3 regions of the Massilia luteola genome follow, and region 3 is predicted to be linked to each of the others. Evidence: predicted binding sites of a transcription regulator. Region 3 holds the regulator's gene; each other region holds the start of a gene.

Region 1 (3,245 bases), on a different contig from region 3:
GCGCGTTGATCGAGGAAACGATTCAGCTTAGGTCATACCAGCTATTTGCAGAAGCGAATGTTTGGGATAGCCGTTATCTGAAATGGAGATATGTGCTAGGCTCGATCATCGCTTGAGAGGAACCGATATGGAACTGGCCGACCTGAAAACCTTCGAGACCGTCGCCCGCCACGGCAGCATGAACCGGGCCGCAGCCGAGCTGAACACCGTGCAGTCGAACGTGACGGCACGCATCCGCGCACTGGAGCACGAGCTGGGCGTCGCGCTGTTCCGGCGCCATGCGCGCGGCGTGTCGACGACGCCGGCCGGACAGCGCATGCTGCCACTCGTCGGCCGCGTCGCCAAGCTGATGGCGGACGTCAAAATGGCGGCGCGCGACGACGGCGAACCGGCCGGCAGCCTGGAACTCGGGGCGCTGGAAACGACGATGGCCCTGCGCCTGGCGCCCGTCCTGGCCGGCTTTGCGCGCGCCCATCCGCAAGTGCGCCTGGCGGTGCACGGCGGCACGAGCGCGGCGCTGATCGACGACGTGCTTGCCGGCCGCCTCGACGGCGCGTTCGTGGCCGGGCCGGCGGACCATCCCGACCTGCTGGCGGAACCCGTGTTCAGCGAGGAACTGGTCCTTGTGACGAGCCCGGCCGTCGCCTCGCCGCAGGCGCTGGCCCGGCGGCCGGACCTGCGCACGATCGTGTTCCGCAGCGGCTGCTCGTACCGCCAGCGTCTGGACACGCTGCTCGCGTCGCTGGGCATCGTCGCGGCCCGGCCGCTGGAATTCGGCTCGCTCGACGCGATCCTGGCCTGCGTCGCGGCCGACGTCGGCATCACCCTGCTGCCGCGCGCCGTGGCGGCGCTTGCGGCAGACAACGGCGACGTCATCCTGCATCCGCTGGCGCCCGGGCTGGCCGACGTGGAAACCCTGTTCGTCCGCCGCCGCGACGCCTACGTGTCGAGCGCGCTGACGGTCTTCCTCGCGCGGGCGCGCGCGGCGCATGCGTTGCCGGAAAAACAAAAGGCACCCGAAGGTGCCCTTGTTGTCGGCTGAGGATGGCTTACACGTAAGCCGCCAGCGCCGTTTTCATCTTTTTCAGCGCGGCCGATTCGATCTGGCGGATGCGCTCGGCCGACACGCCGAATTCCTCGGCCAGCGTGTGCAGCGTGGCGCCCGAGCCGTCGTCGTTGGCCAGCCAGCGCGCTTCCACGATGCGGCGCGAACGCGGGTCCAGCTTGCCGAGGGCCGTTTCCAGGCCTTCCGATTGCAGGCGCACTTTTTCCGCGCCTTCCAGGACCTTGGTCGGTTCCTGCTGGTCCGAGGACAGGTAGGCGATCGGCGAGAACTTGTCGTCTTCGTCGTCGGTCGGCGCTTCCAGCGCGATGTCGCGGCCGGACAGGCGCGTTTCCATCTCGATCACTTCTTCGCGCTTGACGTCGAGCAGCTTCGCCAGGTCGTCGACTTGCTGCGGCGACATGGCGTCGAGACCTTGCTTGTTGCTGCGCAGGTTGAAGAACAGCTTGCGCTGTGCCTTGGTCGTCGCAACCTTGACCAGACGCCAGTTCTTCAGGATGTATTCGTGCATCTCGGCCTTGATCCAGTGCATCGCATAGGACACGAGGCGCACGCCCTGGTTCGGGTCGAAACGTTTGACGGCCTTCATCAGGCCGATATTGCCTTCCTGGATCAGGTCGGCGTGCGGCAGGCCATAGCCCAGGTAGCCGCGCGCGATCGACACGACCAGGCGCAGGTGCGACATCACCAGTTTTTGTGCGGCGTCCAGGTCATTCTTTTCCTGCAGCCGTGTTGCCAGCGAAACTTCTTCCTCGTGGGTCAGCATCGGCAGGCGGTTCACTGCCGAGATATAGGCGTCGATATTACCGAGATTGCCACTGAAACCCAGTCCCAGAGTACGACTGCCGGCCGGAACCAATGCGGATTGTGCGGACATAGTCACTCCCTCTGATTTAAGCTGCTGCATCGTCTCGCCATCTCCAGGGCCCCGGAGGCACCACTGGCTGGCTTGCGTCGGGATGCTGACGGTGCTATCAAAACCATTTCCCGCGATAGTCTGACGTTATATTAGCACTCTCTTGAGGTGAGTGCTAGGCGCCACCATATCCCTCAAGATGTGTTTAAGTTTCATTAAAGTATTGCCCGCAGGAATCGAAAAACTCGGTCGACTCAACTGTAGAGCAGGGTACGAGCGTTTTAAATGATGCACGTCAAGCACCGCGCTCATTTCGATTGAAATCGGTAGAAGACAGGTTAGGCGACCCGTGATGCGCCTTCTGTTGGTTGGCGCACGTTGTGCTGTAGGTCGATGCCTCGCGTCCGCTGCCGGATTAGACTGGCCGGCGGCGGACGGGTTCACGGGACGACGGCGATACCAGGGCATTAAATTGGCTGGGCGGCGGCCCAAGTGGCGGGAAGACGGTCGTGCCTGCCAAGCCATGGAGGAAGTGTTGGGTCTAGCCAGCCGATAACCTCGATACCCTTATCGTGTAGATCGATGAGGGGTGGCGTCAACCAAAGTAATTGCTCGTGATGGAAAACGCGGTTTCTCAACGCCCGGATCTGATTGAGTGAAGATGAAACAACGTGGCGCTGGCGTTGTGGCTTCGGGCAGCGTGGAAAAACCAGGCACAGGTCTTTCCATAGGATAGTCTGGAACTGGACGTTGAACAGAGAACTCCAGAAACCCAAGGGCAGTTCCGCAATGATTTTATCGGGTGTAAGCTCTTCGGCCCGGCGTTGCAGTTTTACTTTCGCGTTGGCGACCTCGCGAACTTGCCAGGAAAATAATGGATCGTTTGCCCAGGCTTCCCACCAGTCGGTCCGCTGGTACAGGGTCGTCAGGCGCTGGTGCGCCCCATTTTTCAGCGCGATCTCAAGCACGCTCAGCATCGGCATCATCGCCTCTGCCAGCAATATGTTGTTGATATATGCTGTTGCTGCCCTGGCTTCGTCGCCATTGCATGACGCACGATAACGTCGCAGCCGCGCCGCAGAGAAGTGTTTTTCGAGGTCGATCCAGTCCATCGCGCATCATTTTTGATCGTGCATGCTCACGATGATATACTGTGGATGCAGCCCTGAATTTGTCCTCTCCCAGCCTCCATACCGGTGATGACGCCAGGTCAGTTTTTGGTCCCGTTCTGCGGGACCACCCCGGATTCGAAACAAACCCGCCCTCGTGGCGGGTTTGTTTTTTGCAGGGTCTCCTGGCGAGGTCAGCGCAACCGCGCCAGATGCC
Region 2 (3,245 bases), on a different contig from region 3:
CGAACCAGGCGACGGTCTTGCCGGGGGCGTTGACCACGTCGGCGAAACTCACTTCATCGGGTTCGGACTTCATCAACCAGTAGCGCATGTGCGGCACTCCATCGGAAAAAATCAAAAAAAAAGCGGTTGCGACTCATGGTCCGCAACCGCTCGTGTGTTTATCCCCGCCTGTGCCGTTTTTGCCGGCATCCCGAACCTAATGGCTCAAGGTGGTCGCAGTCAGTTCAATTTCGGGTTCGTCGAACTAGCGACGATCGCGCCCACCGAACATGTTCCACAACCTATGCGAAAGAATGGTTCAAGGAATATATGGCAAATCTCGAACACCGCAGGGTAGACGGCAGTTTACTACGATGGACGGGCATGTCAAACGTTTTTGGTCTCAAGCGAGGTTTTCGTCGGCCGAGAGTGCGGCATCCAACACCGTGTGCATCGCTTCCAGTTTCTGCTTGACTTCGAGGATCGTCATGTCCGACAGCGGGCCTTGCGGCGCTTTCACGGACAGGAATTCGGCCGCCACCGACAGCGCCGCCATGACGGCGATGCGGTCAGTGCCGCGCACCTTGCCGGAGTCGCGCAGCGCGCACATTTTGCCGTCGAGATAGGCCACGGCTTCGCGCAAGGTCTTTTCTTCGCCGTCGCGGCACGCCAGGCGATAGGGCTGGCCCATGATGTTCACGTCGAGCTGGATCATTGGGGGGCCTCGGCGTCGTCGGAGGTTATGGGAGCGGGTTCGAGGTTGGCCAGCAGGCCTTCGACGCGCTGCTGGGCCGCGAGCAGCCGGTTCTTGAAGTCGACGTTTTCCGCGCTGAGCAAGGCGTTCGCCTGACGCAGCAGATAGTTCTCGCTGCGCAGCGCCTGGGTCAACTGGGCGAGCCGGTCGATCTTATCGGAGAGGTCTTGGAATTCGGAAATCATCCGTAACTATAGGTTGGAGTTGAATTTTTCGTCAACAGGCGCGCGTTCGCGTGCGCGCCGAGGCCGGCCGGTTCCACCGATCGTGCGCCCGCTGCCGGACGATCGGTGTTACTCTCGCATGATTATGCATTCATCAACCGCCACCCGGCATCTCGTCAGGTGGCGCGCCTGCGCATTGTCACATATCGGTCCTTCCGATTGCGAAGCGACAAAAAAGTCCATCGAAACCCGAACACTGTGGCTTGAAATGCTAAATTATCGTCCCTATAATTAGCACTCGTTAGTAGAGAGTGCTAACAAACCTTTCTACGCCGCTGCGCGCCGATCCCGAGGATGGTCCGCCGCGGTTCTTAGGAATAGCTTGTCAAATCAACCAAAAGGAGTTTTGCATGAACCTTCGCCCATTGCACGATCGCGTGATCGTGAAGCGTCTCGACCAGGAAACCAAGACCGCATCCGGCCTGATCATCCCTGACGCGGCGGCCGAGAAGCCGGACCAAGGTGAAGTGCTGGCTGTCGGCAACGGCAAAGTGCAAGAGAACGGCAACGTCCGTCCGCTGGAAGTGAAAGTCGGCGACCGCGTCCTGTTCGGCAAGTACTCGGGCCAGACCGTCAAGGTCAACGGCGACGAGCTGCTGGTCATGCGCGAAGAAGACATCATGGCCGTCGTGGCCCAGTAATTCGTCCAATAACTTCCTGAAGAATCGGAGAAATCAATATGGCAGCTAAAGATGTAATTTTCGGCGACGTCGCACGCGCCAAGATGGTTGAAGGCGTGAACATCCTCGCCAACGCAGTCAAGGTCACCCTGGGCCCGAAAGGCCGCAACGTCGTGCTGGAACGTTCGTTCGGCGCCCCGACCGTCACCAAGGACGGTGTCTCGGTCGCGAAAGAGATCGAACTGAAAGACAAGCTCATGAACATGGGCGCGCAGATGGTCAAGGAAGTCGCTTCGAAGACCAGCGACAACGCCGGTGACGGCACCACCACCGCGACCGTGCTGGCACAAGCCATCGTGCGCGAAGGCATGAAGTTCGTTGCCGCCGGCATGAACCCGATGGACCTGAAGCGCGGCATCGACAAGGCCGTCGCCGCCACCGTCGAAGAACTCAAGAAGATCGCCAAGCCGACCACGACCTCGAAAGAGATCGCCCAAGTCGGTACCATCTCGGCCAACTCGGATTCGTCCGTCGGCGAGCGCATCGCCGAGGCGATGGAAAAAGTCGGCAAGGAAGGCGTCATCACCGTCGAAGACGGCAAGTCGCTGAACGACGAGCTGGACATCGTCGAAGGCATGCAGTTCGACCGCGGCTACCTGTCGCCGTACTTCATCAACAACCCGGACAAGCAGGTCGCCGTCCACGAGAACCCGTTCATCCTGCTGTGCGACAAGAAGATCTCGAACATCCGTGATCTGCTGCCGGTGCTGGAGCAAGTCGCCAAGGCCGGCCGTCCGCTGGTGATCGTCGCCGAAGACATCGAAGGCGAAGCGCTGGCGACCCTGGTCGTCAACAACATCCGCGGCATCCTGAAGACCGTCGCCGTCAAGGCACCGGGCTTCGGCGACCGTCGCAAGGCCATGCTGGAAGACATCGCCATCCTGACCGGTGGCCAGGTCATCGCCGAAGAAGTCGGCCTGACGCTGGAAAAGGTCACGCTGAACGAACTGGGCCAGGCCAAGCGCGTCGAAGTGGGCAAGGAAAACACCATCATCATCGATGGCGCCGGCGCCGCCGAATCGATCGAAGCACGCGTCAAGATGGTCCGCGTCCAGATCGAAGAAGCGACCTCGGACTATGACCGCGAGAAGCTGCAGGAGCGCGTGGCCAAGCTGGCCGGCGGCGTTGCCGTCATCCGCGTCGGTGCCGCGACCGAAGTCGAAATGAAAGAGAAGAAAGCACGCGTGGAAGACGCGCTGCACGCCACCCGCGCTGCCGTCGAAGAAGGCATCGTCCCGGGCGGCGGCGTGGCCCTGCTGCGTGCGCGCGCCGCACTGCAAGTCAAAGGCGACAACCCTGACCAGGAAGCCGGCATCAAGATCGTCCTGCGCGCAATGGAAGAGCCGCTGCGCATGATCGTCCAGAACGCCGGCGAAGAGCCGTCGGTCGTCGTCGCCGCCGTCATCGCCGGCCAGGGCAACTACGGCTACAACGCCTCGAACGGCACCTATGGCGACATGGTCGAAATGGGCGTGCTGGATCCGGCCAAGGTCACCCGCTCGGCACTGCAGAACGCAGCGTCGATCGCCGGCCTGATGCTGACCACCGACTGCATGGTGTCGGAAGTCGCCGAAGACAAGCCGGCTGCCGGCGGCATGGGCGGCATGG
Region 3 (3,245 bases):
GTCGAGGGCGCCGGCCAGCCGGGCGTCCGGCGCAGCGGCGATGGTTTCGATCAGCATGCGGCCCATGCGGCCGCTGGCGCCGGCGACGGCGATTTTCAGTTGGGTCATCATTGTCCTCCGCCGCCACCGCCTTTGGCTGCCTCGTCGCGCTTGCGCTTGAGTTCGTCCAACGACTCCTGCTCGGATTGGGTTTCGTATTTCGAGATGCCGATCAGGCGATTGATGTATTCGCGTTCCGTCGGCAGGTTGCCGCCGTCAAAGTGGTCGACCTTGTCGTCCTTGAAAAAGACGGTGACGCGGCTGGTGGTCAGCTCGCCGTTGCCGCGCGCGAGGTAGAACGGATAATCCCAGCGGTCCGCGTGGAAGGCGTCCTGCAGCAGCGGGGTGCCGAGAATAAATTTCACCTGGTCGCGGGTCTGGCCGACTTTCAGCTGGTTCAGCATTTCCTGCGAGACGAAGTTGCCCTGCTGGATGTCCGGGCGGTAGGGCGAGAAGATCCAGAGGAATTTCTGCAGCTTGGTGACGGTCGTCGTCTGCGCGCCCGAATTCGCGATTGCCGCGGACTTGCCGGCATCGGCAGCGACCGCGGCGGGGGCGGTGCTCACCGGGGCTGCCGGCTGGGTCTGGTTGCGCCAGGCGGCGCAGCCGGACAGCGCCAACGTCATGCAGGCGAGGCCGGCCACGAGCGCTGCCCGGGCGTGGGAACGATGTAAAACGGCGTTAATGCGCATATCTGACCTTAAAAATCGATGAGGCGGGAGCTATCAAAACGCTATATCATAAAGCACTCCGCCCATATCCGAGTAACAAAACATGAGCAACAATCCAACCGACCTGAAAGCCAGCGGCCTGAAAGCGACCTTGCCTCGGCTAAAAATCCTGGAAATTTTCCAGAACAGCGCGGTGCGGCACCTGACGGCGGAAGACGTCTACAAGACCCTCCTGAACGAAAATATGGACGTAGGGCTGGCGACCGTCTACCGGGTGCTGACCCAGTTCGAGCAAGCAGGCCTGTTGAACCGCAATCACTTTGAAACCGGCAAGGCGATCTACGAGCTGAACGCCGGATCGCACCACGACCACCTCGTCTGCCTCGATTGCGGCCACGTGGAAGAGTTCTACGACGACGAAATCGAAAGCCGCCAGCAAAAGATCGCCAGCGAACGCGGCTTCAAGATCGCCGAGCACGCCCTGGCCATCTACGGCCACTGCCAGAAGACCGACTGCCCGCACCGGCACTAAACCAGGCGCAAACCGGTAGCGTGGGCATTTGAGGCCGGGGGCCTCAAATGAAACGTGCCCACGCGTAACGTATGCGGTACGCGAACGTCACGCGTGGGCGGAGGCGGCCCACCCTACCCCCTCATGTGTGGCTCAGCGCGCTCGACAGCAGCTTGGCCGTGATGTCGACGATCGGGATCACGCGCTCGTAGGCCATACGCGTGGGGCCGATGACGCCGAGGGTGCCGACGATCTTGCCGTTCACCTCGTACGACGCCGTGACGACGCTCATCTCGTCCATCGGCACGAGCTTCGATTCGCCGCCGATGAAGATCTGCACGCCGCCGGCCCGGCTCGATACGTCGAGCAATTGCATCAGGCCTGTTTTCTGCTCGAACATCTCGAACATCTGGCGCAGCGAGCTCATGTTGGAAGACAGGTCGGCCACGGACAGCAGGTTGCGCTCGCCCGCGATCACCATATCGTCCGTCTCGGCCAGCGCTTCGCTGCCGGCCTCCACCGCGGCCTGCATCAGGCGTCCCATGTCGTCGCGCAGCTGGCGCAGTTCGCCCGTCAGGCGGCCGCGCACCTCGTCGAACGACAGGCCGGCGAAATGCTGGTTCAGGTAATTGGCCGATTGGATCAGTTCGGACGGCGTGTAGTCGACGTCGGTCAGCAGCAGGCGGTTCTGGACGTCGCCGCGCGGGTCGACGATGACGAGCAGGATGCGCTTTTCCGACAGGCGCAGGAATTCGATCTGCTGGAACGCCGATTCGCGCCGCGGGCTCTGCACGACGCCGGCGAACTGCGACAGGGACGACAGCATCTGGGCCGCGTTGGCGATCATCTTCTGCGGCTGGTGCGCGGGCAGGCGCATGCCGGCCTCGACGGCGTTCTCGTCGATCTGCTGCACGGTCAACAGCGTGTCGACGAACAGGCGGTAGCCGCGCGGCGTGGGAATGCGGCCGGCCGACGTGTGCGGACTGGCGACGTAGCCCATTTCCTCGAGGTCGGCCATGATGTTGCGGATCGTGGCGGGCGAGAGGTCGAGGCCGGAAATCTTCGAGAGCGCGCGCGAACCGACCGGCTGGCCGTCGGCGATGTAGCGCTCGACCAGGGCTTTCAACAGGGTTTGTGCACGGTTATCGAGTTGCATGGCCTTGGAACGGAACGGACTGTCCGGTTGTTGTCATTTCTTTCATTATGCACGTTCGATCGACGGTGTGCGTTATCCGTGTTCGCGCTTGAGCCAGTCGAGCAGCTCGTCGAAGTCGCGCACGATCGCATCCGGCACCACCTCGTGTTCCAGGTGCCCGGTCGACCCCGTGCGGTTCATCCACACCGCGCGCAGGCCGGCGCGCTGGGCGCCCCGCACGTCGAGCAGCACGTCGTCGCCGACATACACCGCGTCCTCCGGCGCCACGCCCAGTTCCGCGCACGCGGCCAGGAAGATCGTCGCATCCGGCTTGGCCACGCCGAACTGCGACGCCGCCACCGACACCTTGAAATGGTGCGACAGGCCGATCGTCCGCAGGTCGGCATTACCGTTCGAAATCGAGCCGATCAGCACGTGGTTCTTCAGGCGCAGCAGGCCCGGCAGCACATCGTCGTACGGGACCACGGCATTGCGCGCGGCGAAAAACTGCGCCATCGCATGCTCGACCTTGGCGGCATCCTCGCCCGCTTCCTGGAACGCCTCCACGAGGCCGGCGTGGCGCAGCTTGCCGAGGTCGAGGTGGAATTCGGGCTTGCGCGCCAGCAGTTCCAGGCGCGCCTGGCGCAGGGTGTCGATGGTAAACCGCTCGGCCACGCGCGGCGCGTGCTCGCGCAACCAGGCGAACAACGTCTCTTCGGCCTGCAGGATCACGGGGGCGATGGGCCACAGCGTGTCGTCGAGGTCGAACAGGATGGCCTTGGGCCAGGCACGGCGCGTGTTCATGTGGGATTGCGGCTCCGGAAACGAAGCTTGGACAGTGGAAAGGAGCAGGTCAAGCATAACGAGGGCGGCGCCGAAAAGCAATGCC

The links. The regulator HrcA, encoded in region 3, represses chaperone genes, less so after heat shock. The targets are predictions, from matches to a motif close to TTAGCACTCNNNNNNNNNGAGTGCTAA.
Region 1: a site for HrcA is predicted at 2,072-2,098, ahead of rpoH (RNA polymerase sigma factor RpoH). Genes of this name have one in related genera too.
Region 2: a site for HrcA is predicted at 1,189-1,215, ahead of groES (co-chaperone GroES). Genes of this name have one in related genera too.

Annotation. Positions count from the first base shown of each region.
Region 1 covers NZ_JAXOFN010000011.1:28,787-32,031, forward strand. The annotation lists gene U9J41_RS13045 (LysR family transcriptional regulator) at 128-1,042, shown strand; gene rpoH (RNA polymerase sigma factor RpoH) at 1,050-1,940, opposite strand; gene U9J41_RS13055 (hypothetical protein) at 2,387-3,031, opposite strand; gene ftsX (permease-like cell division protein FtsX) at 3,223-3,245, opposite strand, start outside.
Region 2 covers NZ_JAXOFN010000042.1:36,851-40,095, reverse strand. The annotation lists gene U9J41_RS26580 (EVE domain-containing protein) at 1-88, opposite strand, end outside; RNA gene ssrS (6S RNA) at 158-338, opposite strand; gene U9J41_RS26570 (cell division protein ZapA) at 383-694, opposite strand; gene U9J41_RS26565 (hypothetical protein) at 691-918, opposite strand; gene groES (co-chaperone GroES) at 1,308-1,598, shown strand; gene groL (chaperonin GroEL) at 1,637-3,245, shown strand, end outside.
Region 3 covers NZ_JAXOFN010000014.1:72,869-76,113, forward strand. The annotation lists gene dapB (4-hydroxy-tetrahydrodipicolinate reductase) at 1-108, opposite strand, end outside; gene U9J41_RS15535 (outer membrane protein assembly factor BamE) at 108-683, opposite strand; gene fur (ferric iron uptake transcriptional regulator) at 814-1,242, shown strand; gene hrcA (heat-inducible transcriptional repressor HrcA) at 1,364-2,377, opposite strand; gene U9J41_RS15550 (HAD family hydrolase) at 2,450-3,160, opposite strand.